3 regions of the Hymenobacter aerilatus genome follow, and region 3 is predicted to be linked to each of the others. Evidence: riboswitches for the same ligand, from Rfam matches in the RefSeq annotation. Region 3 holds a riboswitch; each other region holds the start of a gene.
What was found. Region 3 has a riboswitch for S-adenosylmethionine ahead of metH (methionine synthase). Riboswitches for the same ligand answer to the same signal wherever they lie in the genome.
Positions count from the first base shown of each region.

Region 1: linked by a shared signal. The riboswitch ahead of MUN82_RS11060 (trans-sulfuration enzyme family protein) and the one ahead of metH (methionine synthase) in region 3 are both predicted to bind S-adenosylmethionine.
Region 2: linked by a shared signal. The riboswitch ahead of MUN82_RS15535 (phosphoadenylyl-sulfate reductase) and the one ahead of metH (methionine synthase) in region 3 are both predicted to bind S-adenosylmethionine.

Region 1 covers NZ_CP095053.1:2,576,290-2,586,316, forward strand. Annotated here, with positions in the region: gene MUN82_RS11050 (META domain-containing protein) at 1-232, shown strand, start outside; gene MUN82_RS11055 (pyruvate carboxylase) at 317-3,763, opposite strand; SAM riboswitch class I at 3,974-4,091, shown strand; gene MUN82_RS11060 (trans-sulfuration enzyme family protein) at 4,242-5,438, shown strand; gene MUN82_RS11065 (homoserine dehydrogenase) at 5,448-6,713, shown strand; gene MUN82_RS11070 (SDR family NAD(P)-dependent oxidoreductase) at 6,851-7,567, shown strand; gene MUN82_RS11075 (cryptochrome/photolyase family protein) at 7,720-9,030, shown strand; gene MUN82_RS11080 (TetR/AcrR family transcriptional regulator) at 9,075-9,707, shown strand; gene MUN82_RS11085 (ABC1 kinase family protein) at 9,846-10,027, shown strand, end outside.
Region 2 covers NZ_CP095053.1:3,700,923-3,710,949, forward strand. Annotated here, with positions in the region: gene MUN82_RS15525 (HAD family hydrolase) at 1-270, shown strand, start outside; gene hemH (ferrochelatase) at 384-1,430, shown strand; SAM riboswitch class I at 1,585-1,676, shown strand; gene MUN82_RS15535 (phosphoadenylyl-sulfate reductase) at 1,945-2,697, shown strand; gene cysD (sulfate adenylyltransferase subunit CysD) at 2,794-3,699, shown strand; gene MUN82_RS15545 (sulfate adenylyltransferase subunit 1) at 3,800-5,086, shown strand; gene cobA (uroporphyrinogen-III C-methyltransferase) at 5,195-5,977, shown strand; gene MUN82_RS15555 (assimilatory sulfite reductase (NADPH) flavoprotein subunit) at 5,989-7,809, shown strand; gene MUN82_RS15560 (TonB-dependent receptor) at 8,003-10,027, shown strand, end outside.
Region 3 covers NZ_CP095053.1:3,976,275-3,986,301, reverse strand. Annotated here, with positions in the region: gene MUN82_RS16670 (alkene reductase) at 1-795, opposite strand, end outside; gene MUN82_RS22295 (hypothetical protein) at 1,147-1,269, shown strand; gene MUN82_RS16665 (ABC transporter ATP-binding protein) at 1,452-2,336, shown strand; gene MUN82_RS16660 (ABC transporter permease/M1 family aminopeptidase) at 2,499-6,164, shown strand; gene MUN82_RS16655 (PA14 domain-containing protein) at 6,174-7,274, opposite strand; SAM riboswitch class I at 7,563-7,674, shown strand; gene metH (methionine synthase) at 7,747-10,027, shown strand, end outside.

The DNA of each region.
Region 1 (10,027 bases), 1.4 Mb from region 3:
CTGCAACCGCTTTCGGGGCCGCTTCACTCTCGCCGCCAACGATCAGCTGAGCTTCTCACCGCTCATGTCCACCAAAATGGCATGCCCGCGCTTGGCGTTGGAAAGCCGCTACATAAGCGCCCTCGAGGGCACTACCCGCTACCAACTCGCCGGCGACACGCTGCGCCTACTAGGTGCCCCCGCCGGTACGCAAGTGGTGGCACAATTTCATGCCGGTACAGCTCCAGAGTAAAGAGGTATTGAGTTAAAAAGCGTCTGTCATCCTGAGCGAAGGACCTTCGCTCAGGATGACAGACGCTTTTTAACTCAATACCTCTTACCCCAGCGTCAGCACCAAATCGTCGGCATTCACGAGGGTGCCTTCTTCCAGCGTTACGGCTTCCACGGTGGTATCGTCGGGGGCCGTGATGGTGGTTTCCATTTTCATGGCCTCGATGATGAACAGCGGCGCGTTGCGCTTCACTTCCTCACCAGGCTTCACCAGCACGCGCGACAACAACCCTTGCAGCGGCGCACCTACTTGGCGGGGGTTGGCTTTGTCGGCCTTGGCGTTTTGGACCTTCTTCACTTCCACCGACCGGTCGCGCACTTCCAGGTTGCGGGTTTCGCCATTGATGGAAAAGAACACGGTACGCTTGCCCTCGTCGTTGGCAATGCCCAAAGAGCGGAACTTCACAATGATGCTCTTGCCTCGGGCAATGTCGATGATGCTTTCCTCGCCGGGCTGCATACCGTAGAAAAACAGCCGTGTAGGCACCACCGACACGTCACCGTACTCCTGCACAAACGCCCAGTACTGCTCGAACACTTTAGGATAGAGCAAGTAGGAAAGCAAATCCGTAAACTCCACGCCCGGCCCAAATTTTTCCTGGAACGCCTTCCATTCCGCATCAAAGTCGATGGGTTCCAGATGGGCGTTCGGGCGGTCGGTGTACGGCTGCTGGTCTTTCAGGATGATTTCCTGCAACCCCTCGGGCCAGCCACCCTCGGGCTGCCCAATGTCGCCGCGGAACAGGCTTTGCACCGATTCGGGGAAGTTCAACGTCTGGCCTTTGTCCCACACGTCCTGAGTGGTCAGGTTGTTCGATACTAGGAACAGGGCCATATCGCCTACTACCTTCGAGGACGGTGTCACCTTCGTGATGTCGCCGAACAGCTGGTTCACGTCGGCAAACGTCTTTTTAATCAGCTCAAACTTATCGGCCAGGCCCAGAGCCGCGGCCTGCGGACGTAGGTTGGAATACTGCCCACCAGGAATTTCGTGCTGAAACACGTCGGCCGACCCAGCTTTCAGACCCGATTCAAACGGCTGGTAGTACGTGCGCACGCCTTCCCAATAGTTGCTGAACTCGTTGAGGCTCTGCTGATCAAACTCGCGGTGGCGGGGCGTGTGGCGCAACATTTCCACCGTGGCGTTGAAGTTGGGCTGCGAAGTGAGACCCGAAAGGCTACCCAAGGCTACATCAATCACATTTACGCCGGCCTCTACGGCCTTGAGGTAGGTAGCAGCTTGCAGGCTGCTGGTGTCGTGGGTGTGCAGGTGGATGGGTAGGCTCACGGTGTCGCGCAGGCCCGCAATTAGCTCCTGGGCAGCGTAGGGCTTCAAGAGGCCCGCCATGTCCTTGATGCAGAGGATATGGGCGCCAGCATCTTCAATTTGCTTGGCTAGGCGCAGGTAGTAGTCCAGGTTGTACTTCTTGTTCTGTGGGTCCAGCAGGTCGTTCGTGTAGCAGATGCTGGCCTCGGCCAGTCCTTGCGTTTTCTCGCGCACAAACCGGATGCAGCTCTCCATGCCCGGCATCCAGTTCAGCGAGTCGAAAATGCGGAACACGTCGATACCGGTTTCCCAGCTCTGTTGCACGAAGCGCTCTACCAGGTTGTCGGGGTAGGCCTTGTAGCCCACGCCGTTGGCACCCCGGATCAGCATTTGCAACAGAATGTTGGGCACGGCCTCACGCAGCTTGGCCAGGCGCTCCCAGGGGTCTTCGTGCAGAAAGCGTAGGGCTACATCGAAGGTGGCACCGCCCCAGCACTCCAGCGAAAACGCTTGGGGGTGCTGCTTGGCGAAGCGCTCGGCCACCTTCAGCATATCAAACGTGCGCATACGCGTGGCCAGCAGGCTCTGGTGGGCGTCGCGCAGGGTGGTATCGGTGTAGTGAATGAGGTTGTCCTCGCGCAGCCACTTGGCAAAGCCCTCCGGCCCCAGCTCGGTGAGGCGGTTTTTGGTACCGGGGGGATAGGGCGCGGTAGCGTCGTAGTGGGGCAGCTTGGGCTTGGGCATGTCGCGGGCCGGGTCCTGGGCACCGTGCACGTCGGGGTTGCCGTTCACGATGATGTCGCCTAAGAAGCTCAGCAGCTTAGTACCGCGGTCCTGACGCACCTCAAACTTAAACAGTTCGGGGTGGTCTTTGATAAAGTCAACCGTAGCGCTACCATTCTGGAAATCAGGGTGCGATACGATATTTTGCAAAAACTGAATATTGGTGCGCACGCCCCTAATCCGGAACTCCCACAGGGTGCGCAGCATCCGTTCGGCGGCCTCCTTAAGGGTAGGCGCCTGCGCCGACACCTTCACCAGCAGCGAGTCGAAAAACGGTAGAATCTTGGCGCCCTGGTACACCGAGCCCTGGTCGAGGCGAATACCAAAACCGCCCGCCGAACGGTAGGCCACGATGGTGCCATAATCGGGCTTGAAGTCGTTTTCGGGGGCCTCGGTGGTGAGGCGGCACTGCAAGGCAAAGCCCGTGATGCGGGGCCGCACCTGCGGATCGAGGTTGATTTCGGGGTCCTGCAAGTGGTAACCCGACGCGATATAGAGCTGGGTTTTGATGAGGTCGACGCCCGTCACCATCTCCGTGACGGTGTGCTCTACCTGAATGCGCGGGTTAACCTCAATGAAGTAAATCTCGCCCGCTTCCGGCTTCACCAAAAATTCCACTGTGCCCACGTTGTTGTAGTTCACAGCGCGGGCCAAGCGCAGGGCGTAGTCATAGAGCTGTTCGCGTAGTTCCTCAGCCAGGCCTAGCGCGGGCGCCACCTCTACTACCTTCTGAAAGCGGCGCTGCACGGAGCAGTCACGCTCATAGAGGTGCGTCACGCTGCCGTAAGCGTCGGCCACTACCTGCACCTCAATGTGCTTGGGCTGCTCCACAAACTTTTCCAGGAACACGGTATCGTCGCCGAAGGCTTTTAGAGCCTCGTTGCGGGCCTCGAAAAAGCCTTTTTCCAGCTGGTCATCGTCGCGGATGACGCGCATGCCCCTACCCCCGCCGCCCGAGGCAGCCTTCAGCATCACGGGGTAGCCGATACGGTTGGCCTCAGTCCGGGCCGTTTCAAAGTCGTTCAGTTCTTCTTCACTACTCTGAATAATGGGCACTTGCTCACGCAGGGCCACTTCCTTGGCGCGCACTTTGTCGCCAAGGGCTTCCATCACCTCGGGGCGCGGCCCTACGAAGATGATACCTTCCTCGCCGCAGCGCCGGGCCAGGGTAGCATTTTCGCTCAGGAAGCCGTAGCCGGGGTGGATGGCATCTACGCCGTTGTCCTTCGCTACGCGCAACAGGCCTTCAATATCAAGGTAGGGCTTCAGGGGGTCGTCGTCCTCGCCTATCTGGTAGGCCTCGTCGGCCTTGTAGCGGTGCAGAGAGTAGCGGTCCTCGAAGGTATACACGGCCACCGTAGTGATGCCTAGTTCAGTAGCAGCCCGCATCACGCGGATGGCAATTTCGCCCCGGTTAGCAACGAGGAGTTTGCGAATATTCATGAGTACGTACAGGTGTTTTTGGTCAGCGCGGGCTCAAACTAGGCAATAATTTAACAGAACACGCAGAAACACCCTGTTTTCCTATCAATATTTCAACGCAACGGGCATTTAGCGAGAATACTCTTTTCACCTAATTGAGTAAAAAATAGGCGTTGGGCTTGCATTGAATTATTTGCGCCGTATATTTGCACTACCGCTCCCGAAACGGAGCACTTATCAAGAAAGGCGGAGGGACAGGCCCGAAGATGCCTTAGCAACCGGTAGCAGGACTACAAGGTGCTAAATCCTGTTCTGACTCAGCTACGGCTGAATTGGAAGAAGATAAGTTACAAGATGCTCATCGACTGCAGACGATGCTAGCTCTTCTGACTTATCGGAAGAGCTTTTTTTTATGCCCTTCCGGTGAGAAATCTTGATGAAGTGTTTTGGCTGAAGGGATGCGTTTACGTCCATTTTTCAACGCAAACGTCATTCAACCATGCAAGCTGCAACCCGCCTCCTCCACTCTATTCCCGTTGATGAACTGACCGGCTCTATTGCCGTGCCGATCTACCAGACTTCCACCTTCGTGCAGGAAGCGCCCGGCGTAAATAAGGGCTACGACTACGCCCGCACCGGCAACCCTACCCGCTGTACACTGGAAAAGCTGGTAGCTACCCTCGAAAACGGCCACGCCGGCTACGCGTTTGCCAGCGGCCTGGCCGCCATTGATGCCGTGGTGAAACTACTCTCGGCCGGCGACCAGATTGTGGCCATTGATGATCTGTATGGCGGCGCTTTCCGCCTGTTTGAGCACGTGTATCGTCGTTTGGGCATCGATATCGTGTATTGTGATACGGCCAATCCGGCCAATGTAGCGGCGGCCATCACGCCCAAAACCAAACTGGTGTGGCTGGAATCACCTTCCAACCCTACCCTGAAAGTGTCGGACATTGCCACTATTGCCGACATTGCCCATGCCAACAACGCCTGGCTGTGCGTGGACAACACCTTCGCCTCGCCTATCCTGCAGCAGCCCCTCGACCTGGGCGCCGACATTGTGGTACACAGCGGCACTAAGTACCTGGGCGGCCACTCTGACCTGATTGCGGGCCTAGTAGTGGCTAAAACCGAAGAAATTGCGCTGCAACTGAAGTTTATTCAGAACGCATCGGGTGGTATTCTGGGGCCGTTTGATTCTTTTTTGGTGATTCGCGGACTGGAAACGCTCCCGCTGCGCATTGAGCGGCACAGCGCTTCGGCTCTGAAAGTTGCACAGTTCTTGCAAACTCGTCCCGAGGTAGCGGCTGTGTACTACCCTGGCCTGGAAGAGCACCCCAACCATGCTGTAGCGAAAAAGCAGCAGCCAAAAGGCTTTGGTGGCATCGTTGCCCTCAAGCTGAAAGAAGACACGCAGGAAGCCGCTATCAATTTGGTTACCAGCACCAAATACTTCAAACTAGCTGAAAGCCTGGGCGGAGCCAAGAGCCTGCTCTGCCACCCAGCCACCATGACACACAAATCGACGCCAGTAGACCAGCGTCGTGCGGCCGGCGTAGCCGATAGCCTGGTGCGCCTGTCAGTAGGCTTGGAAGATGCCGAAGACCTGATTGCCGACCTAGCCCAGGCTCTCGACCAGCTTAGCGCCGCCGCTACGGCCGTGGCCGATCTGAAACAGGAAGCTGAACTCGCTTAAGGATACCGCATGACCCGCTCCGACATTCGTATTGGTTTATTTGGGTTTGGCGTGGTAGGCCAGGGCCTGCACACGGTGCTGGAACGCACGCCTGGCCTGCGCGCCCGCATCGGCCGCATTGGGGTGAAGGACCGCACCAAGCAGCGTAGCCTACCCGCCGAGCTGTTTACGTTTGACCGCAACGCCCTGCTGGATGATGCGTCGCTGAACGTGATTGTGGAGCTGATTGATGATGCCGACGAAGCCTACTACATCGTGACCGAAGCCCTGCGCCGGGGCAAAGCCGTGGTGACAGCCAACAAGAAGATGCTGGCCGAGCACCTTCCCGAACTCATTGAGTTGCAGCGCCAGACCGGTACGCCCCTACTTTACGAGGCAGCCGCCTGTGCCAGCCTACCCGTGATTCGGAACCTGGAAGAGTACTACGACACCGACCTGTTGGAGGCAGTGGAGGGCATCATCAATGGCTCTACCAACTACATCCTCACGGCCATGCACCGTGACGCTATTTCCTTTGCCGAAGCGCTTAGCAAGGCGCAGGCACTGGGCTTCGCGGAGAGCAACCCGGCCCTGGACGTAGAGGGCCTCGATGCCCGCAACAAGCTGGTGCTGCTGCTCACGCACGCCTTCGGTCTGGTGACCTCGCCCCAGGAAATCCTGGCCGTGGGCATCGACCGGCTAAGCAACCTGGCCTCCGACTACGCCCGCGAAAAAGGGCTGGCGCTCAAGCTCATTGCCGAAGCCCGCCGCCTACCCGACGGCAATGTGGCCGCCGCCGTGCTGCCTACCCTAGTGCGCCCCGAGCACGAGCTGGCACGGGTGCAGGATGAGTACAATGGCCTCATCACCCAGAGCGGCTTCACCGACCGACAGTTTTTCCTAGGCCGCGGCGCAGGGGCCGTACCTACTGCTTCGGCCGTGCTCAGCGACTTGTCGGCACTTACTTACGGCTACCGCTACGAGTACAAGAAGATCAGCCAGAATACCGACTCGGCCCTGACGCCCGAGGCCGCCGAGGTAGATGTGCTGGTGACATTCACTGACGAGTACGCGCCTCAGGAAACTGATTTCACGCGGGTGCACGAAACGTTCCACTCGGCTACGCGTGGGCACTACCTCACCGGCACCATCGGGCTGGCGCAGCTGGCACAGGCCGAGTGGTTGCAGCTGCCGGGCATTTGTGTAGTGCGCCTCCCTACCCCACTTCGGGCTGCCGCCAATGCTCAGCTTGCTGATACTCAGCTCGCCGGAGCCGAGGCTGTTTTCGCGGAGTAACTAATTATCACCCAAAAAAGCTCGACCGCTAGCAGGGATATTTTCTCTGCTAGCGGTCGAGCTTTTTTGGGTGATGGATAGCCTTTTGCGGGCATTCCTGCGTAGCAGAAACTCAACTGTTCATCTGCTACGTTTTTATGGAATTTGCTGATAAGAATATTCTTCTAGTAGGAGCTTCCTCGGGTATTGGCTTGGCTACGGCCCGCTTGCTGCACGGCATGAAGGCCAACCTATACACGGCATCGCGGCACGAGTCGGCGGAGTTGGCTGAGTTGGGTACCACATTCCTACCCCTCGACGTAACCGCACCCTTTGCTCCTACCGCTTTCGATGCCCTACCCGACACGTTGCACGGCGTGGCGTACTGCCCCGGCAGCATCCGGCTGCGTCCGTTTGAGCGCATTGCGCCGGCCGATTTCCGACAGGATTTCGAGCTAAATGTGCTGGGTGCTGTGCAGGTGGTGCAGGCGGTAGTGAAGCGGCTGAAAAAAGCCAATGGCGCTTCCATCGTGCTGTTTAGTACAGTGGCCGCCGAAACGGGCATGAGCTTCCATACCAGCGTGGCCACGGTGAAGGCTGCCGTAGAAGGCCTCACCCGCGCCCTAGCCGCCGAGTATGCCGGCGCTGGTATTCGCGTGAACTGCATTGCGCCCTCCCTCACCGATACGCCCCTAGCTGCTACCCTCCTCAATACCCCCGAGAAAGCCGAGGCCAGTGCCAAGCGCCACCCCTTGCAACGGGTAGGACAGCCTCAGGACATGGCCTACATGGCGTCTTTTCTTCTCTCCGACCACAGCAGCTTCATCACCGGCCAAGTACTACCTGTAGATGGTGGTATGAGCCGGTTGAAGTAGCGCGGGCCTAGATGGTCCCTGTCATCCTGAGCCTGCGAAGGACCTTCTACCAATTGAACGACCATCGTAACGACAACTCGTTCAATTGGCAGAAGGTCCTTCGCAGGCTCAGGATGACAGATTTCTTTCAGTCCCATGAGAAACCCACCCGTATGAAACTCACGATATTCTGGCACCGGCGCGATTTGCGCATCACCGACAACACCGGCTTGGCGGCGGCGCTGCAAGGGGAGGCGCCGGTAGTGCCGTTGTTCATCTTCGACCGCGACATTCTGGATAAGCTACCTAGCAAGCAAGATGCCCGCGTCACGTTTATATATGATGCAGTGGAGCAGCTGGCCCAGGAAACCGGAGGCGCCAGTGGCACTATGCTGGTATGCTATGGCAAGCCAGAGGAGGTATTCGAACAGTTGCTGAAGGACTACGACCTGGCCGCTGTGCACACCAACGAGGACTACGAGCCCTACGCTCGCCAGCGCGACGAGGCCATAGCCAAGCTCCTAAAACAGAAAAACGTGCCCTTCACAGCGCACAAAGACCAGGTAATTTTTGCCAAGGACGAGGTGCTGACTAAATCGGGCACGGCGGCCAAGGTATACGGCGCTTATAATAAGGCTTGGCGGGCGGCCCTGCAGGACGACAGCTTTCAGGAACGCCCGTCGCGGCAACTGTTTACTAAGAAGAACCTACACCGTATAGATCAAGCTCCGGCTCGCCCTACCCTGGCAGATATGGGATTTGAGCGGTATGAGCAGCCCGTAACCCCCGCTCAACTACTCAATAAAAACGACGTAGAGCACTACGACAAAACCCGCAACCGCCTCGCCGACGACCATGGTACTACCCACCGCTCGGTGCACCTGCGCCACGGCACCCTCAGCGTGCGGCAGCTCATGAGCCAGGCCCAGGAGCTGAACGACAAATTGCTGGACGAGTTGATTTGGCGCGACTACTTTATGATGCTGCTCTGGCACTTCCCCGAAACCGCTGAGGAAAGCTACGACAAGCCGTTTCGGCGCATTGAGTGGCGCAACAACCAAGAGGAGTTTGCGGCGTGGTGCGAGGGGCGCACGGGTTTCCCGCTGGTAGATGCCGGCATGCGCCAGCTCAACCAAACCGGCTGGATGCACAACCGCGCCCGCATCACCACGGCCAGCTTTCTGATTAAAGATTTGCTGATTGACTGGAAATGGGGCGAGCAATATTTTGCCGACAAGCTCATCGATTACGACATGAGCAACAACATCGGCAACTGGCAGTGGACGGCCGGCACCGGCGTGGTGTCGGCTCCCTGGTTTCGCATCTTCAGCCCCGAGAGTCAGCTCCAGAAATACGACCCCAAGCTGGAGTACGTGAAGGCCTGGATTCCGGAGTTTGGCACCGACGCCTACCCCCAGCCGATAGTCGACCACAAGGAGGCGCGCCAGCGTGCGTTGGATGCCTTTCGCGCCGCCCGTAAATAGGCTTTTTGCGGCAACTTAAACCCTTGCTCAACGGTTATACTCTCATGGAAAAGGAAGCTATCAAACTCGCTTATCTCGACTACGTGCTGCGCAAAGGCCAGCCGCCGGTTTCGGTCTACAAGCTCATGCACAAGTTGGGCAGCACTGAAGCCGAGTTCTACCAGCACTATGCCACCTTTGCGGCCATCGACCGCGAGATTTGGGCTGACTTTGGACGCGATGCTCGTGCTCGTGCCGCCGAGGAACCGGTATGGGAGCAATACGGCGCCCGCGAAAAGCTGCTGGGTTTCTACTACACCTTGCTGGAAATTTTGAAACAAAACCGCAGTTACGCGCTGTGGTCGTTGCGCTATTCACTTTCCAAAATGCCGGGCATGACGCCGCGTATTCTGGACGATTTCCGCCAGGGTTTCGAGCAGTTTGTGGCCGATATCCTGCGCGATGGTCGTCGCACTGAGGAAGTGGCCTCTCGCCCCATGATTCAGGAGAAATACCCACGTGCTTTCTGGCAGCAGATGCTATTTGTGCTGGGCTTTTTCGCTAAAGACGACTCTCTGGGTTTCGAGCGCACCGATGCTGCTATCGAAAAAGCTGTTACGCTGAGCTTTGACTTGGTAGGCCGCAACACACTGGACTCAGCCGTGGATTTTGTGCGGTTTCTGGTGCAGAGCCGTTAGGATTGCGCTTTCCCGAAGGACTGTCCTGCTGAACAGAGTCGAAGCCTCTCGCGTGCTGATGCTAGATAATATCCAACGTCAGCACGCGAGAGGCTTCGACTCTGTTCAGCAGGATGGTCTGCAATATTATTCCACCCCATGCCAGATTCCCCTAAGCCGCTCGTTTCCCTACCCACCACCAAGGTTGCCCGTGCTGCCCGTTTCGCCAAAACCGGTTTGAATGTGGGCGCTAACTACGTGAAGCATTATGCCAAGCGGGCGGTGGGCGCCGAAAGCACTACCGCCGACCTGCACCAGGCCAATGCCGAGGAACTGTACGG
Region 2 (10,027 bases), 280 kb from region 3:
GCCCTCATCACCTCCGAGGATGTGGGTGTGCCCAAGCCCGACCCGCGCATTTTTCAAGCAGCGCTGGAGCGACTGCACGCCCTACCCGAAGAAACCGTGCTGGTAGGCGACAACTGGACTGCCGATGTACTGGGCGCACGGGCCGTGGGCATCCGGCCGGTATGGCTGAAACGATTCGGCACTTCTAGCCCCGATCCTACCGTAGCCGTACTAACAGGACTAGAGCCGCTGCCGGAGGTGCTGCGCGTGCTGGAAAGCACCGTGCCTTAGCAACGGACATGGGAGCGTAAGCACAGCTAGAGAATCCAGCGAAAAATCCTGGTTTCCCTGCAAACCTCCCGGCCCCTACCTTTGTCTTGCTACGGATTAGCCGTTTCCTACTCATGCCTACCCCCGCCACTTCCAAACGCCGTGTTGGCGTCCTGCTCGTCAACCTCGGCACGCCCGACTCGCCTCGCACCCCCGACGTGCGCCGCTACCTCAACGAGTTCCTCACCGATGGCCGCGTGATTGATATGCCAGCCGCCGTACGCTACCCTCTTTTTCAGGGGCTGGTAGTACCGTTGCGGGCGCCCAAATCAGCCAAGATTTACCAGCAGCTCTGGGATACGGAGCGCGGCTCGCCCCTGCTCTACCATGGCCTGGATCTGCAAAAGCTGGTACAGGAGCAACTCGGCTCCGACTACGTGGTGGCCTTTGGGATGCGCTACCAGAATCCTAGCATCGAAAAGGCGCTGGAGGAGCTGCGCGACGCCGCTGTAGAACGCATTATTGTGCTACCCTTGTTTCCGCAGTACGCCGCGGCCAGCACCGGCTCAGTGCAGGAAAAGGTGATGGAGATTGTGAGCAAGTGGTGGATTGTGCCCAGCGTAAACTTCATCAGCACGTTTACCGATGACCCCGGCTTTATCGGCACTTTCGTGACGCTGGGTAAAGCTGAAATGGACAAGCACGACTACGACCACGTGCTGTTCAGCTACCATGGTATTCCGGAGCGTCATGTGCTGAAGGGTAGCTTCAAAGGCTACTGCCAGCTGGGCAAGTGCTGCAACACGTATAATAAGAACAACCGCTACTGCTACCGGGCGCAGTGCTTCGAGACCTCGCGCCTGCTAGCCAAAGGCCTCGGCCTGCGCGACGACCAATACACGGTAGCCTTCCAGAGCCGCCTGCAAAGCCGCCTGCGCGACCCATGGCTGCAACCCTACTCCGACGAAGTGCTGAAGGAATTCCCAAAAAAAGGCATTCAAAACGTGCTGGCATTCTCTCCCGCTTTCGTAGCCGACTGCCTGGAAACCACTATTGAGGTAGGCGTGGAGTTCAAGGAACTGTTTGAAGAAGCCGGTGGCAAGCACTGGCAGTTGGTACCTTCCCTAAACTCGCACCCCCAGTGGGTAGAAGGCGTGGTGAACATGATTCAGCAGAATTAAGGACACCCTATTTACTACCACTCCAAGAACCTTTTCCACTCTCGTTAGTTATATCCGACCTGCTACGTATAGCGGGTCGGATATTTTTTTATTTGTGTTTTTCGGCGCTGTGTCTTTACCTTTGTGCCACCAATTCTTTCCCTTTAAAGGATTGTTTTTATACAGAGGCGTGGAGAGACAGGCTCGACGAAACGCCGGCAACCTCCGCTTATCGCGGAACGGTGCCAAGTCCTGACCATATAAAAACAAACAACCGTGGTCCATTCCAACAACTTCCGCACCCTTGCTTCTCCTACCCTCTCCGGCCGTGTAGCCGCTTGTATGGGTATGATGTGCTGTGCCTGTTGTTGTTGAAACGACCGGGAACTCGTTCCCTTTAACCTGAGTCTGACTGCCCGAAGTGCCCCCGGCACGGCCCCGACTCGCAATCCGTACCGTGCGTAAGCAGCCAACGCTGCCGCCGGCTACCCTTCCGCGGCCTCGTCCGCACTTCTCCTTTAGATTTTCTTCGTTTATGGCTACTTCCCTCGAATCGCGGGTTTCTGACCTACGCCAGCAGTTTGCTATCCAGGATGCATTGGATATCCTACGCACTGCGGTAGAAGAGGCTCCCGGCAAAGTCACTTTCTCCACTTCTTTCGGGATTGAAGATCAGATTATTACGCATCTGATTTTTGCACACGACCTGCCCATTGAGGTATTCACGCTGGATACAGGCCGCAATTTTCAGGAGACCTATTCCACCTGGAGCAAAACCATTCTGAAATATCAGAAGCCTATCAAAGCTTACGCTCCGCAGACGGCCAGCGTGCAGGCGCTGGTAGAGGCCAAAGGCCCCAACAGCTTCTACGAGAGCATTGAGAACCGCAAGGAATGCTGCGGTATCCGCAAGATAGAACCCCTAAATCGGGCGCTGGAAGGCCAGCAAATCTGGATTACTGGCATCCGGGCCGAGCAGTCGCAGAACCGCCAGACCATGGAGCCGGTAGAGTGGGACGAGCCGCATCAGCTTGTCAAAATACACCCCCTGTTCAATTGGACCTGGGAGCAGTGCTGGGCGTTTGCCAAAGACAACGGCGTACCTACCAACCCACTGCATCAGCAGGGCTTTGTGAGCATTGGCTGTGCCCCGTGCACCCGCGCTATTAAGCCGGGTGAGGACTTCCGGGCCGGGCGCTGGTGGTGGGAAAACGCTGATGCCAAGGAGTGCGGCCTACACGCCACCCACAATGGCCCCGACCCGGTGGTGGAACAGGTGCCGGCGTAGAAGGATAGTAGAACGCCATGCTCCGATAAGCTCAGCATGGCGTTCTACTACCCCGCGCCCATATCACAAACAACGGAATACAGACAACTCATTCATATGCCTACCCTTGATTACCTGGACCGGCTCGAAGCCGAAGCCATTCACATTCTGCGCGAAGTAGCAGGCCAGTTTGAGCGGCCGGCCCTGTTGTTTTCGGGCGGCAAAGATTCGATTGTGCTTACCCGTTTGGCTGAAAAAGCGTTCCGGCCGGGCAAGTTTCCGTTTCCGTTGGTACACGTAGACACAGGCCACAACTTTCCTGAGGTGCTGGCCTTCCGCGACGCGCTGGCTGCGCAACTCGGCGAAAAGCTGGTGGTACGCAAGGTAGAAGACACCATTAAGCAAAAGGGCTTGCAAGACCCAACCGGCAAATACCCCAGCCGCAACCCGCTGCAAACCTACACGTTGCTGGATGTGATTGAAGAGTTTGAGTTTGATGCTTGTATCGGCGGGGCGCGCCGCGACGAGGAGAAGGCCCGCGCCAAGGAGCGCATCTTTTCCGTGCGCGACGACTTTGGCCAGTGGGACCCCAAGCGCCAGCGCCCCGAGTTGTGGAACATCTATAACGGCAAGATTCAGAAGGGCGAGAACGTGCGCGTGTTCCCTATTTCCAACTGGACTGAGTTGGACGTGTGGAACTACATCCGCCGCGAGAACATTGCCCTACCCGAAATCTACTTTGCCCACGAGCGCCAGTGCGTGGTGCTACCCGGCGGGCAGCTATTGGGTCTCACAGAGCACCTGCACCTCGATGCCGACGATGAGATTGTGAGCCGCCAGGTGCGCTTCCGTACCGTGGGCGACGCTACCTGCACGGCTGCCGTGGCCAGCGACGCCAGCACCGTGGAAGACATCATTGCCGACATCATCCAGGCCAAAGTGAGCGAGCGGGGCGCTACCCGCCTCGACGATACCATCTCGGAAACCGGCATGGAAGACCGCAAACGCAACGGCTATTTCTAAATGGTGAAGTTGTGAAGGGTGAAGTTGTGCATTGCATATACACTTCATCCACACGACAAACTCACAATTTCACAACCTCACCATTTCACCATCTCATCTCATGGATTTACTTCGATTTATTACGTGCGGCAGTGTAGACGACGGCAAAAGCACGCTGATTGGCCGGTTGCTATACGATTCTGATTCGGTGTCGCTGGATATTCTGGCGGCGCTGGAAAGCCGTGGCGCGGCCCAAGGCAACGTAGACTTAGCGTTGCTAACCGATGGTTTGAAAGCCGAGCGCGAGCAGGGCATCACCATTGATGTAGCCTATAAATATTTCACCACGCCGCGCCGCAAGTTCATCATCACCGATGCGCCTGGCCACGTGCAGTACACTCGCAACATGGTGACCGGCGCCAGCAACGCCGACCTGGCTATTGTACTGGTAGACGCCCGCCACGGTGTGATTGAGCAAACGCGTCGCCACAGCATCATTGCAGCGCTGCTGGGCATCAAGCACTTTGTGCTGGCCGTGAACAAAATGGACCTAGTGGGCTACGACGAGCAGGTATTCCGCAAGATTGTAGCCGATTATCAGGACATCACCAAGCTGTTGAAGCTGACCGACGTAACGCCGATTCCGATGAGCGCCTTGCAGGGCGACAACATCGTGCGGCGCTCGGAACACATGACGTGGTACACCGGCCCCAATCTATTGGAGCACCTCGAGGCCGTACCTGGCGCCGAGGAAACCAAGGCCGAGCCCCGCTTCCAGGTACAGTATGTGGTGCGCCCTCAAACCGCCGAGCTGCCCGACTACCGCGGCTACGCTGGCCAGATCCAGAGCGGCACCTACCGCCGTGGCGACAAGGTGCAGGTGCTACCCTCCGGTCTGGCATCGACCATTAAAGCCATTGAAATCAACCAGCAAGAGGTAGAACAAGCCGTGGCTCCGCAGGGCGTGATTATTCGCCTAGCCGATGACGTAGATATCAGCCGCGGCGACACGATTGTACCGGTGCAGCATGTACCGCACCTCACGCGCGAGCTAGAAGCCACGCTGTGCTGGATGGCCGAAACGCCGTTGCGTGCCGGCCGGCGCTTCTTGCTCCAGCACCATGCGGCCCTGGTGAAAGCCTCGCTGCCTACCATCCTCTACCGCCTCGATGTGCAGAGCCTTACGCACCTGGGCGCCGAGGAAGCTCGCCTGAACGACATTGTGCGGGTGCGCCTGAAAACTGCTGTGCCCCTGGCCGCCGACATCTACCGCGACAATCGGCAGTCGGGCTCTTTTGTGTTGGTAGACGAGCAAACCGGCAATACTGTAGCGGCTGGCCTTATTGAAGCTGTTGACCCGGACTATTTCACTGTGGCCGAACCCGGTGCCGTGGCGTTTTCTATTTAGTAGAGGTGCGGTGCACACGCCCGTCGTTGCAAACCTGTCTCTGACACCTACCGCGTAAAGGGCGACTACAAGCCGCCCCTACCTCGCCCTATCTCATTCTCTCAACCCATGCCTACCCTCCCTACCCCTCGCCTGACTGTAGTAGGCGCCGGCCCCGGCGACCCGGAGCTGCTGACGCTAAAGGGCGCCCGCGTACTGGCCGAGGCCGACGTGGTGCTCTACGACGCGCTGGCCAACGACGAATTGCTGGCCTATGCCCCCACTGCCTTACAAATCTTTGTGGGCAAGCGACGGGGAAAGCGCGCCTACTCGCAGGATGAAATCAACGCCCTCATTGTAGCGCAAGCCCGTCAGCACGGCCACGTGGTGCGCCTGAAAGGTGGTGACCCGTTTGTGTTTGGGCGAGGCCGGGAGGAAATGCTGTATGCTGAGGCGCACGGCTTGGCCACGGCCTACGTGCCCGGTATTAGCAGCGCCGTAGCGGCGGCGGGTAGCCTGGGCATCCCGGTTACGCACCGGGGGCTAAGTGAGGGCTTTCGGGTACTTACGGCCACTACATCTAGTGGGGAGCTGTCGGGCGAGGTACTGGAGGCGGCACGGGCCAACGCTACCACAGTGATTCTGATGGGATTGAGCCGGCTGGAAGAAATTATGCAACTGTTTGCCCGGTACGGGGCCGCCCAACGGCCGGCGGCCGTGGTGCAGAATGGCACCCTGCCCAATGCCCGCCTCGTGGTGGGTACGGTGGCTACCCTGGCCACACAAGCTGCCGCGGCTGGCATTGGCGCACCAGCTATTATCGTGGTAGGCGATGTGGTGACACTGGCCACCGCCCAGGCTACGCCCCAGCAGGCGGCCACTATTCTTTATCAATACGCTCAAGTAGCCTAAGGGCTTTCTGCATGTCAACTCCAACCAACTCCCTACCCTTCGGCCTCGACCCGGCCAGCCTCGACCAGCAAAGCGCCACCCTGAAGCCGGAGCAGTTGCTGTGGCTGAGCGGCTACTTCTATGGTCGCTACGCTGCCGCTGGTGCTGCGCCCGCAGGTGCGCAAACGGCAATGGCTCCGGCAGCCGTACAGGCCGCGCCGGCTGCGCTGCCACCCATCACCATTCTGTATGGCTCCCAAACCGGCAACGCCAAGAAAGTGGCGCAACTGGCCCTGGAGGCTGCCACAGCGAAGGGGCTGCAAGCCGTGGTGAAAGACATGAACGACTACGCCCCACGCCAACTGGCGCAGGAAAAGCTGTTGTTGGTGGTCGTGAGCACGCAGGGTGAAGGCGAACCACCCATTTCGGCGGAGGAGCTACACCGCTTTCTACTCGGCAAGCGGGCTCCCCAACTGCCTGAGCTGCGCTACGCCGTATTGGCCCTCGGCGACCAGAGCTATCTGCAATACTGCCAGACCGGCAAGGAGTTCGATGCCCGTTTGACGGAGCTAGGCGGCCAACGCCTGCTGGATCGGGTAGATGTGGACGTGGCGTTCCTACCCCCCTCGAAACAGTGGATTGAGGAAGTACTGACGAACATTGCCGCAGAAGCTGCGCCGGCAGCCAGCACGTCGGCCGCTGCGGTCGTAACGGGTGGCGCACCCGCACCTACGGCCCCGGTATACTCGCACGATCATCCGTTTGAGGCTCGGGTGCTGGAAAGCATTCAACTCAATGGCCGCGGCTCGACCAAGGAGACCTACCACCTGGAGCTGGATCTGACCGATTCGGGCTTGGTTTACCAGCCCGGCGATGCGCTGGCCGTAGTTCCCATCAACGAACCGCCGCTGGTAGAGCACACGCTTCGTGCTGCCGGCCTGGGCGAAGGTGACACCGTGCAACTCGATGGCAAGACCCTACCCTTGAGCACAGTCCTTACCGAGCACCGCGAGCTGTCTACCCTCACACGCGACGTGCTGGAGCGCTACGCCTCCCTCACCGAGCGTACCGAACTGCGTGAACTGCTGGCCGATAAAACCAAGCTGCAACCCTACCTCTACGGCCGCGATGTGGCCGACTTATTAGCCGAATATCCCACGGAACTATCGGCCCAGACGCTGGTAGACACGCTGCGGCCGCTGCCTACCCGCGCCTACTCCATTGCCAGCAGCCTGCTGGCCCACCCCGATGAGGTGCACCTTACGGTAGGTGCTGTGCGCTACGAGGCTTTCGGGCGCAACAAGCAAGGCGCCTGCTCTACCTTCCTGGCCGACCGCGTGCAGCCCGACGATATCGTGCGCGTGTTTGTGGAGCAGAATGAGTACTTCAAGCTGCCCCAAGACCAGGCTACCGATATCATCATGATAGGAGCCGGCACAGGCGTGGCGCCGTTCCGGGCCTTCGTAGAGGAACGTGTAGAGCTGGGCGCTACCGGCCGCAACTGGCTGCTGTTCGGCAACCCGCACTTCACTACCGATTTTCTGTACCAGACGGAGTGGCAGCAATACCTGAAAAAAGGTGGTCTGAGCAAGCTGGATGTGGCCTTCTCCCGCGACCAGGCCGAGAAGCTCTACGTGCAGCACCGCCTGCTCCAAAACTCTCGCCAGGTGTATGAGTGGCTGGAAAACGGCGCCCACTTCTACGTGTGCGGCGACAAAGCCCGCCTTGGCAATGCCTTGCAACTGGCCCTCACGGAGGTAGTGCAGCGCGAGTCGGGGCTCAACCAAGAAGCCGCCACCGACTACGTGCGCAACCTGCGTAAGCAGCGCCGCTACCTGGAAGACGTGTACTAAACTATTAACATCATCATTCTCAATGCATTGCTATCCTCGAAGCTGCTGTTGTTGTAGGTAGCCGTGGCTCTCTTGGCCGCGGCCCCATCTCCCCGACCAGTACCCCCACCCCTTCCTTCTTCTTTGCACTTCATAAGACAGCGCACGCATTGTCATGAGACAACTATATCCTTTTTTCTGGCTTTTCAGCTTCTTGCTTTTAACTGCCCGAGCGGCCGTGGCGCAAGACCCCATCATTGCAGTGAGCGGCAACGTGCGCGACAACACCCATCAGGCTCTACCTGGCGTCACCATCAGCGTGAAGGGCGGTAGCGTGGGCACACAAAGCGACGCCGATGGCAATTTCATTTTAAAAGAGCGGTTGCGTTTCCCCTTCACGCTGGTGTTTAGCGCCATTGGCTACGATACACGAGAAGTGGAAGTGGCCCGCGCCAGCAGCCGCCTGCAAGTGTCGTTGGAGTCGAAAAACATGCTGATGAACGAGGTGGTGGTATCGGCTTCTAGGGTAGAGGAAAGCCGGCTTCGCTCGCCGGTGGCTATTGAAAAACTCGACATTCGGGCCATCAAGGAAACGCCCGCGCCCAGCTTCTACGATGCCCTAGAAAACGTGAAGGGCGTGCAGATGACCACCAGCAGCCTCACGTTTAAAGTGCCTAACACGCGCGGCTTCAACATTCCGAACAACTTCCGCTTTATGCAGCTAGTGGATGGTGTGGATATGCAGGCGGCTACCCTGGGTGTGCCTTTGGGCAACGCCATTGGTCCCACCGAGCTGGACATTGCCAGCGTGGAAATTACGCCGGGCGCCGCCTCGGCCCTCTACGGGATGAACGCCATCAACGGTATGGCCAACCTCACTACCAAAAACCCCTTCACCTACCAGGGCTTGAGCGTGTATCAGAAGTTGGGCGTGAACCATGTAGATGGCATCGACCGCGACCCGAGTGTGCTAACTGAGTCGGCGGTACGGTGGGCGCAGGTGGTAGGCCCTAGCCAGCGCTGGGCGTACAAGGTGAACCTGTCCTACCTGCGCGGTACTGACTGGCTGGCCAACACCCAGACTGACCAGAACCCTCAGACAGCTTCCTCAGCTAACCCACGCTTTCCGGAGCTGAGCGGTGCCAATAACCCCGCCGCCGACCTCTGGAACCGCTACGGCGACGACAACGCTGGCAACGTGTCCATCACGATTCCCTACAACGGCCGCAACGAAACTTTCAACGTGCGCCGCTCGGGCTACTACGAGCGGGACTTGGTGAATCCCATTGTGCGCAACATTAAGGCCGACGCCAGCCTGCACTACAAGCTAACAGATAAGCTGGAGTTGAGCTACGGCTACCGGTTTGGGTTGATGGACGGCGTGTTTCAGCGCGGCAACAAGATTCAGCTGGATGGCGTGACGGTGCAAAACCATAAGCTAGAGCTGCGCGGCCAGGATTTTACGGCCCGCGCCTACATGCTGATTGAGAATACTGGCGACTCTTACAACCTTAATCCGCTGGCGCTGAATCTGGATTTGCAGAACGGCTCCAATGCCGTGTGGGGCCGTCGGTTTCAGACTGCGCTACAAAGCCAGATCGGCGAAGGCGCCAGCCTTGCCGACGCCATGCGCCAGGCCCGCGTAGTGGCCGATGCTGGCCGCGCCGTGCCGGGCACCGCCGCGTTCAACGACCTCAAAAACCAGATTGTGCACACCAACAACTGGGACAGCGGCGTGAACGTACCGGGCGCTCCTATTCCGGGTGGTGCGGCTCTTACGCAGCGCAGCCACACCTATCACGCCGAGGGCATCTGGAACCTAGGGCAACGTGTCAAGTTTGCCGACGTGATTGTGGGCGCTGATGCACGGGTATACGCCGTAATTCCAGACGGCAACAACTTCGTGGATTTTGGCCGCCCGATTAACGAGCGTACCCAGCCCGGCGGTGACAATCAGTACTACCGGAAGGTAGGGGGCTTTGCGCAGGCTACTAAACTCTTCTTTGCTGACCGCTTAAAACTTACGGGCTCTTTGCGCCTCGACTATAACCCCGAGTTCAACCCGAAGCTGAACCCACGGATTGCGGCTGTCTACACGGCCGCCGAGAAGCATAGTTTCCGGGCGTCGTACCAGAACGGCTGGCGCTTCCCGAGCTTGTTTGAGGCACTGTCGTTTGTGAACAATGGTAACGTGCGGCGGGTAGGCGGCTTAGCCCGCGTGAACGAGGGGCTGAACTAC
Region 3 (10,027 bases):
CACGTGCAGGTATGCCAGGTTGAACTTGTTCAGCTGCTCAGTTACGTAGCTGAAGGTTGCTACCGGATCAGAGTCGCTGATGCTGGTACTGCCCTGGGGCGAGAAGCGGATGCCCACACTGTCGGCACCCAGTTCGTCTACCACGGCCTGCACCACTTCCAGCACAAAGCGGCTGCGGTTTTCCAGGCTGCCGCCATATTCGTCGGTGCGCTGGTTGCTGCCGTCTTGCAGAAACTGGTCGAGCAGGTAGCCGTTGGCACCGTGAATTTCGACCCCGTCAAAGCCAGCAGCTTTGGCATTGCGGGCAGCCTGACGGAACTGGTCTACCACACCGGGAATCTCGCTCAATTCCAGGGCACGGGGCGTGGGCACGTCTTCCATGCCTTTGTCGGTGAAGGCCTTACCACCTGCCGGCTTGATAGCCGATGGGGCTACGGGCAGCTCGCCGTTGTGGAAGAAGGGGTGCGACATACGGCCTACATGCCACAGTTGAATGAAGATGCGGCCCCCAGCGGCGTGCACGGCGTCGGTTACTTTTTTCCAGGCGGCTACCTGCTCCTGGGAGTAAATGCCGGGTGTGTTGATGAAGCCCACGCCTTGCGGCGAAACCTGTGAGCCTTCCGTGATGATGAGGCCGGCCGAAGCGCGTTGCACGTAGTACTCCACTACCGAATCGGTGGGCACGTGCTCGGCGTTGGTGGCGCGGCTGCGCGTCATGGGCGCCATCACAAGGCGGTTGGGGAGAGACGTAGCACCCACGATGAAGGGGGTGAACAAATGCTGATCTTGGTTCATGTATGTAGAGGTTGAGCAACCAGCAGTGTAGCCGGGCTGCGGCCTACAACTTGTGTTTGTACACGAATGTTTTGTTTCTGCGGAGGTGCGATGCTGGAATGGCGCGGGGCTGTGCCCCGTGCCGACTATACGCAGGCCTCCGGCCTGCACCGCCAGACGATTTGAGGATGGATACCCTTACGGCGCGAACGGGTGCAGGCCAGAGGCCTGCGCATAGTCGGCACGGGGCACAGCCCCGCGACATCGGCCTCACCTACCCCCACAAAAAGCTGTTCAAACCTGAGCCATGCCTCCGCGTACTACATAGATATCTACTTCAGCGTAAGAACTTCACCTATACATCCCAACGTCATGGCTGAGAAAGAAGCATCCGCGTCGAAAGACGAGAAAGACCCGTGCTGGAAAGGCTACGAGCAGAAAGGCACCAAGAAGAAAGAGGGCAAAACCGTCCCGAACTGCGTGAAGAAGGACTAGCCCCACGAGCTATCTAGCAACAGGCTCCCCGGTACCTGCCGGGGAGTCTTTTTTTCGCTACAAAGTCGTTGTTGTATCTTTTGTATAGTGATTGCATAATGTTTATAAGATTCTTATTTTCAGATATTTATATGTAGATTGATTGGCTGTTTCCCATCCCTCCTTACTCACAGCCAACGCCTATGGAATTGCAGATTACCAATCTATCCAAGACCTACGCCAACGGCGTGCGGGCCTTGCACAACGTTTCGCTTACCATCCCCAGCGGCATGTTCGGTTTACTGGGTCCAAACGGGGCTGGCAAGTCATCCTTGATGCGCACTATTGCTACCCTGCAAGAGCCCGATAGCGGCAGTATCCGGCTAGGCAACCTCGACGTGCTGACGCAGAAAGAAGCCGTGCGCCAGGTGCTAGGCTACCTGCCCCAGGAGTTCGGCCTCTACCCCAGCATCTCGGCCGACGTGCTGCTCGACTATTTTGCCGGCCTCAAAGGCATCCGCGACGCGCAAGAGCGCAAACAAACCGTGGAAAGCCTGCTGCAGCAAACCAACCTGTGGGCGGCGCGCAAGAAAAATCTGGGCGGCTATTCTGGCGGCATGAAGCAGCGCTTCGGCATTGCGGTGGCCCTGCTCGGTTCGCCCCAGCTCATCATTGTAGATGAGCCCACGGCCGGCCTCGACCCCACCGAGCGCAACCGCTTCCTGGACCTGCTCTCCGAAATCAGCGACAACGTGATTGTGATTCTGAGCACGCACATCGTGGAGGACGTCACGGAGCTGTGTTCTAACATGGCCATCATCGCCAGCGGCGAGGTAATCGCCACCGGCCGCCCCACCGACGTGATTGGCGAAATCCGGGGCAAAGTCTACCGCACCCGCACCGAAAAAGCCTCCCTACCTACGCTGCGCGCCACCCACGAGGTTATTTCCACCAAGCTGGTAGCCGGCAGCCCCGTGGTGCGAGTGTTCAGCGAAACGCCCATCAACGGCGAGTTCACGCCGGTAGAAGCCACGCTGGAAGATGTGTATTTCCACCGCTTGGCGCGGAAGGAGATGGTAGGAGCTTAGAAGAATATATCTGTCATCCTGAGCTTGCGAAGGACCTTCTCACGCATGAAAGATTGATGCGCCAACGCCTTTCCTGTCATGAGAAGGTCCTTCGACACTGGCTTGATGCACCACATGCTCAGGATGACAGATGGGATTTAATGGTTGAAATCTTCAGAAATCATGTTCCGCAACGTCCTTCTCTTTGAGCTGCGCTACCGGCTGCGGCAGCCCAGCACCTACATCTACTTCGGTATTTTGTTCGCCATTGCGTTTGTGTTTTTGTCGGTGCAGGAAACATTTGCTGGGCCGAGCACCGGGGGCAAAATCTTCAAGAACGCGCCCGATACACTGGCCAACTTCATGCTGGGCGGCTCTACGCTGGCCATGTTTATCACGGCGGCCATTGTGGGCACACCCGTGTACCGCGACGTGAACAGCGGCATTTCACCTCTGCTCTACACCACGCCGCTGGGAAAATTCAGCTACCTGAGCGGTAAGTTCCTGGCTTCCCTATTCATCATCTGGCTGATTATGAGCGGGCTGATGGTAGGGGCTATACTGGGCTCCATGATGCCCTGGCTCGACCCCACCAAATACGGTCCCTTCCGGTTTGAGGCCTACTGGCAGCCGCTGCTGTGGGGCGCCTTCGTGAATGCCTTTTTTGCCGGCTGCATCTTCTTTGCCGCTTATGCTCTCACGCGCAACGCGTTGGTAGTATACCTGGGCGGCATCGTGCTGTTCTTGCTCTACAACATCGCAGGGCTGTTCACCACCCAAAACAAAGACGAGCACCTAGCCGCCCTGCTCGACCCGTTTGGGCTAGACACGCGCGCCGTGGTAACCAAGTACTGGACTATTGCAGAGCGCAACACGCTGCTAGTGCCCTTGCATGGCGAGTTCCTGCAAAACCGCCTACTGTGGTCGGGGATAGGGCTGGCGCTGCTGGCGGTGTCGTTTGTGGCGTTTCGGATGAGTGCTCCGGCCAGTTCGGGCAAACCTACCGCGCTGGAGCCAGTGCCGGCCTTGCAGCAGGTGGTTATTCGCCGTTCGCCGCAGGTGTTTGGGGCCGGCACCAGTTGGTGGCAGTGGTGGCAACTGACGAAGGTGCAATTCCTGAACGTGGTAAAGTCGCGGACTTTCCTGGCGCTGGTGCTGTTCGGCGTCGTCAATATCTTGTTTGGGGCCTACTACCGCTGGAAGAACGATGGCGCCAACTACCCCGTCACCTACGATGTGCTGGCGCTGTTGAACAACAACTTTAATTTGTTCTTCCTGATTATCATTACGCTGTATGCTGGCGAGGTGGTATGGCGTGAGCGAGAGTTGCGCCTGCATCAGGTATTTGATGTGCTACCCATGCCCAACTGGGTGCCGTTTGCCAGCAAGCTCGCGGCCCTGGTGCTGGTGCAGGTGGTGCTCTACGGCGTCATTGTGACGATGGGCGTGCTCATTCAACTCTACAAGAGCTACGACCACGTGCAGCCGCTTTTGTACGCGCAGGATTTCGTGTTGCAGCTCGCTTTTATCGTGGAACTGTGCGTGCTGGCGATGGTGGTGCAAACCGTGGCCAACAACAAATACGTGGGCTACACGCTCATGATCTTGTTCTACGTCTTCGTCTACATTGCCCCCGATGCCCTGGGCCTGCACCACGTCATGCTGAAGTACGACGGCTACGTGCCCTACACCTACTCCGACATGAACGGCTACGGCCACTTCGTGGGGCCGCTGTTCTGGGTGAATTTCTACTACCTGGCTTGGGCCGTGCTGCTGGCCGTGGTGTGCAACCTGCTGTGGGTGCGCGGCACCGAAACCAGCGTGCGCCACCGCAGCCGACTGGCTGGGCAGCGCCTAGTGCCCGCAGCTCGTTGGGGCGCAGTGGCCGCGGTGGCGGCCGTGCTGGGGGTAGGCGGCTACGTGTTCTGGAATACCAACCTTCAGAATGAATACTTGACGACCAAGCTGATAGAAGGTCGGCGGGCGGGTTGGGAAACCAAGTACAAGCACCTGGCCCGCGTGGCCCAGCCCAAAATTGTGAATACCGAGTTGCAGGTCGATTTGTACCCCACGGCCACGCCCCGCGGCTACCACATGCGCGGTGCCCTTACGCTGCTTAACCGCACCGCCCGCCCCCTCGACACCCTGCTGGTGAACTACGACAACAGCCACAGCGTGCAGAAAAACCTCACGCTGAGCCGCCCTAACACCGTACTGCTCGACGACCCCGAGAATGGCTTCCGCATCTACCGCCTGGCCCAGCCCCTCGCCCCCGGCGACTCGCTGCAACTGCACTTGGATATGCGCTATGCCGCCCGTGGTTTCAGCAGCCGCCCGCAGGATACGGGCGTGTTCAGCTGGGCCAATATCTCGCCCGAAGACCGCCTCACGGCCAACGGCACCTTCCTCGATGGCACCGGCGTATCGTTGGGCTATGATGCGCGCTTGGAGTTGGAAGACGACGACGTACGCGAGCGAAACCACCTCAAGCCTAAGGAGCGCTTTGCTAAGCTAAACGACGCCGTAGGGCGTCAGCAACATGGCTTTACCCTGGATGCTGACTACACTCGCTTCGACATCACCGTGAGTACCGACCCCGACCAAACGGCCGTGGCCCCCGGCTACCTCCAAAAAACGTGGCTGGCCAATGGGCGGCGCTACTTCCATTATCAGATGGATGCGCCCATGTCCAATATGTTCAACATCCTCTCGGCCCGCTACCAGGTACACCGCGCCCAGTGGCATGACCCCACCACCGGCCGCCCGGTAGCCATCGAAATCTACCACGACGCGCAGCACCCCTACAATGTGGCCCACATGGCCGACGCCCTCAAGCAGGGCCTCACCTACTACACCAAGGCGTTTGGTCCATACCAATTTCGGCAGGTACGCGTGCTGGAGTTTCCGCGCTACAAGGCGTTTGCGCAGTCGTTTCCCAATACCATTTCCACCTCCGAAAGCGCCGGTTTTGTGGAAGACCTGCGTGATAAGAATAGGCCAGATATGGTGTATTTCATCACCAACCACGAGCTGGGCCATCAGTGGTGGGGGCACCAAGTGGTAGGCGGCAATGTGCAGGGTAGTAGCATGTTGTCGGAGTCGTTGGCGGAGTATTCAGCTCTGATGACGTGCAAACACGCCTTCACGGGCGCTCAGATGCAGCGCATTATGCGCGGCGAGCTGGACCGCTACCTGAAAGGCCGCCGCGACGAGCGTAAGAAAGAGCTACCGCTGATGCTGGTCGAAAATCAGCCCTACATTCACTACTACAAGGGCGGCATGGTGTTCTACGCCCTGCAGGACTACCTGGGCGAAGACACGCTGAACGCCGCCATCCGTCGCTATCTAACGGCCAACCGGTACCAGACTAAGCCCTACCCCAACACGGCCACTTTTATGGGCTACCTGCGCCGCGCCACACCCGACTCGCTCCAGTACCTGCTGCACGATATGTTCGAGACGATTACACTGTTCGAGAATCGGGTGGAAAACGCCACCTACACCAAGCGCCCCGACGGCCGCTACACCGTGCGCCTCACCCTGGAAGCCGCCAAAATGCGCGCCGACAGCCTTGGCAACGAAACGCCCGTGAAGCTCAACGACTGGGTCGACGTCGGCATCTTCGGCCCCGACAAGCTCCCGGATACTGAGCACTACGACGCTACCGGCCAACCTCTGTACCTGCGCAAGGTGCACCTCACCCAGCCCAAAACCGAGCTGGTGCTGGTAGTCGATAAGCAACCCGCCAAAGCCGGCCTCGACCCCTACCACAAGCTCATCGACCGCCACTACATGGACAATGTGAAAGCCGTGGAGGTTGGAGCGGCGCCCGCCGTGGCTAAGCGCTGATGATTGACCTCACTCCACTATCACCTCTACCCGCCGGTTGCGCGGCCGTTGGCGCGGGTCGTGGTTGTCGGCTACGGGGCGGGTGCCGCCGTAGCCCACTGCCGCGAGCCGCAGTGAGTCGATGCCCTGCTGCACCAGGTAGCGGCGCACCACGCGGGCGCGCTGTTCGGAAAGGCGTTGGTTGAGTTGGGCGTCTCCTACATTGTCGGTGTGGCCGGCGATGGTCAGGCGCAGGGCAGGTTGCTGCTGTAGTGTGCGGGCCAGCGTGTTCAAGGTAGGGTAGGAAGTTGGCAGCAGCGCGGCCGTGCTGCGGGTGAAGTAGAGGTTAGGCAGCGTCAGCGTTTCGCCTTTGGTGAGGGTGCGCAGCGTGGGTAGGGTAGGAGGCGGCGTAGCTGTATCGGTGGTAGTGGTCTGGGGACGTAGCGCCGCCAGGGGCTGCGGTCTTGACCGACGACGCATAGTGGGTTGAGCTAGCCGGGGCGGAATCACGCGTGCCGCTTTGGGTACGGGTGCGGAGGGTAGCGCACTAAGCGCAGCGGCGACTACCGGCGCTGGCGGGGTAGGGCGGGGCGAAGCAGCCGGCCGGGGAGGGTAGAGGTAGCGGGTCGGAATGGGCGCGGGGTCGGTGTCGTCCAGTCCCACAGCCGCTAGCAGCTTGTCCCAGGCCGAAGGGGCAGTGAGTGGGGGCGTTTGCCAGGCCAGCAGGGCCCGCGTGTCGAAATGCACTTGGTAGTACTCTAGCCGCAAAGGATAGTAGCGGCCGGCCGTAAGGCATATGCGGGTGGCATAGGTGGTCACCCATTGGTCGTGCCAGCCGTCTAGCAGCAAGCGGTTACCCAGCCACACGCGCATACCGTCGTCGGTGGTGATATGCAGGGTGTAGGTACCCGAAACCGGCGCGTAGAGGTAGCCCGTCCAGCGCGCCGAAAACACCTCCCCCGGCACGCCCGGTCCTGGCGAGACGAACCGCTCCGACGTCCGACCGGGGGTAGGCGGACCGTAACTCCAATTGAAATCGATAGTCGGATCGAGGCGAGTGAGCACCAGCTTGTCAAACTCCCGGCCAACGTAGTACTGCCCCTGCAAGCCTGTGCCGACAGTGGGCGGCATAACGACCTGTGCAAGCGAAACGCTGCTGCGCAGGAAGCCGATAAGCAGTAACAAAACCCTCGTAAATGTCATAACTGTAAGCATCAGCGGGGTAACAGCCGATGGATGAGCTGGCCGCTGATGCGGCAAAGTGCTCCGGATAAAAGAGCCACGACGTTTTTTTCAACCGAGTGCCGCGTCCTGCCCACCAAGCAAGATTCCCGATCTACCAAGCTCGCTCTGGGCAACTGCTCCAGCCGAAAAACCATGGCGGTTGTAATCTGAGCTTTGCACTGTATCTTTGCGTATTACTTATCCAGAAAGACCGAGGGATTGGGCCCTGTGACGTCTTGGCAACCTGACATATTACAAGGTGCCAACTCCCATTTCGCTCCGCTTGTCGGGCGGAAGAAGATAAGTACAGGAACCTGCTTCGGCGGTTTTCTCTTTCTGGATAAGCTTTCGTACCCGCTGCTTTCCCGACGGAAAATCCATGAAGACGACCTGCCCCGACTCCCCGCTCTACGACATCCTTCAACGCCGCCTCTTGATTTTAGATGGCGCCATGGGCACCATGATTCAGCGCTACACGCTGACGGAGGAGGATTTTCGGGGGGAACGGTTTGCTGACCACTCGCACCCGCTGCGCGGCAACAACGACTTGCTCTCGCTCACGCGCCCCGACATCATCCGAAGTATTCACGCCGAGTACTTTGCCGCCGGCGCTGACATGGTGGAAACCAACACTTTCTCTGGCACTACCATCGCGCAGGCCGACTATGCGTTGGAACATGTGGTATATGAGCTAAACTACGAATCGGCGCGGCTAGCCCGCGAGGTAGCCGACGAGTTTACGGCCCAAGACCCCAGCAAGCCGCGCTTCGTGGCCGGCGCCATTGGCCCTACCAACCGCACCGCTTCCCTCTCGCCCGATGTGAACCGCCCCGGCTTCCGCGCCGTGACGTTTGACGAGCTGGCCACCGCCTACCTCGAGCAAGTGCGCGGCCTGGTAGACGGCGGCTCCGATACCCTGCTCATCGAAACCATCTTCGACACGCTGAACGCCAAAGCGGCCCTGTACGCCGTGCAGAAGTTTTTCGACGAAGGTGGCCGCCAGGTGCCCGTCATGATTTCCGGTACCATCACCGACGCCTCGGGTCGCACCCTCTCGGGCCAGACGGTAGAGGCGTTTTGGAACTCCATTCGTCACCTGCCCCTACTCAGCGTGGGCCTTAACTGCGCCTTGGGCGCCGATCAGCTTAAAGTCTACATCAAAGAGCTGAGCCGCATTGCCGACGTGCACATTTCCGCTTACCCCAATGCCGGCCTACCCAACGCGTTTGGGGGCTACGATGAGTCGGCTGAGGAGTTTGCGGGCGTGGTGGAAAGCTACCTCGCCGATGGCATCGTGACGGTGGTAGGCGGTTGCTGCGGCACCACGCCCCAGCATATCGGCGAGCTGGCCCGATTGGCCGACAAATACAAGCCACGTACCCTACCCGAGGTGCCGGCTGCTACGCGCCTCAGCGGCTTGGAGCCGTTTGGCATCACCGAGCAGAGCTTATTTGTGAACGTGGGTGAGCGGTGCAACGTGACCGGCTCGCGCGCATTTGCCCGCCTCATTCGCACCGGCAACTACGAAGCCGCCTTGGCCGTGGCCCGCGAGCAGGTAGAGGGCGGCGCGCAGGTCATCGACGTGAACATGGACGAAGGCATGCTCGACTCGGAGCAGGCCATGACCACGTTCCTCAACCTGATTGCCTCCGAGCCCGACATTGCCCGTGTGCCGGTGATGATTGACTCCTCGAAGTGGAACGTGCTGGAAGCTGGCCTGAAATGCGTGCAGGGCAAGAGCATTGTCAACTCCATTTCCCTGAAAGAAGGCGAAGAGGTATTTATTGTCCACGCCCACACGGTGCGCCAATACGGCGCGGCCGTGGTGGTGATGGCCTTCGATGAGGAGGGCCAGGCCGATACACTGGAACGCCGGAAGGAAATCTGCCAGCGCAGCTACGACCTACTGATGAGCATCGGCTTCCCGGCCGAAGACATTATTTTCGACCCCAACATCCTCATTGTGGGTACCGGCATGGAGGAGCACCGCAACTACGCCATCGACTTTATTGAGGCGGTGCGTTGGATTAAGGCTACCCTGCCGGGGGCGCTGACCAGTGGCGGCGTCAGCAACATCAGCTTCTCCTTCCGCGGCAACGATGTGGTGCGCGAGGCCATGCACGCGGCCTTTCTCTACCATGCTATCCAGGCGGGGCTGGATATGGGCATCGTGAACCCCAACCAGCTCGCGGTGTACGATGAAGTGCCTAAAGACCTGCTAGAACTGGTGGAGGACGTACTGCTCAACCGCCGCCCCGATGCTACCGAGCGCCTGCTGGAATTCGCCGAGACGGTGAAGCAAAAAGACAAAGCAGAAGTAGTAGTCGACGCCTGGCGCAGCCTGCCGGTGCAGGAGCGTCTGCAGCATGCCCTGGTGCGCGGCATCACGGAGTTCATCGACCAAGACACCGAGGAAGTGCGCCAGCAGGTAGGGCGCCCGCTGGAGGTGATTGAAGGCCCCTTGATGGCCGGTATGAACGTGGTAGGCGACCTGTTTGGCGCTGGCAAAATGTTCTTGCCGCAGGTCGTGAAATCGGCTCGGGTGATGAAGAAGGCCGTGGCTTACCTGGAGCCCTACCTGCTGGCCGACAAGCAAAGCGGCGACCGGCAAACCGCTGGTAAAATACTGCTAGCCACGGTGAAAGGCGACGTGCACGACA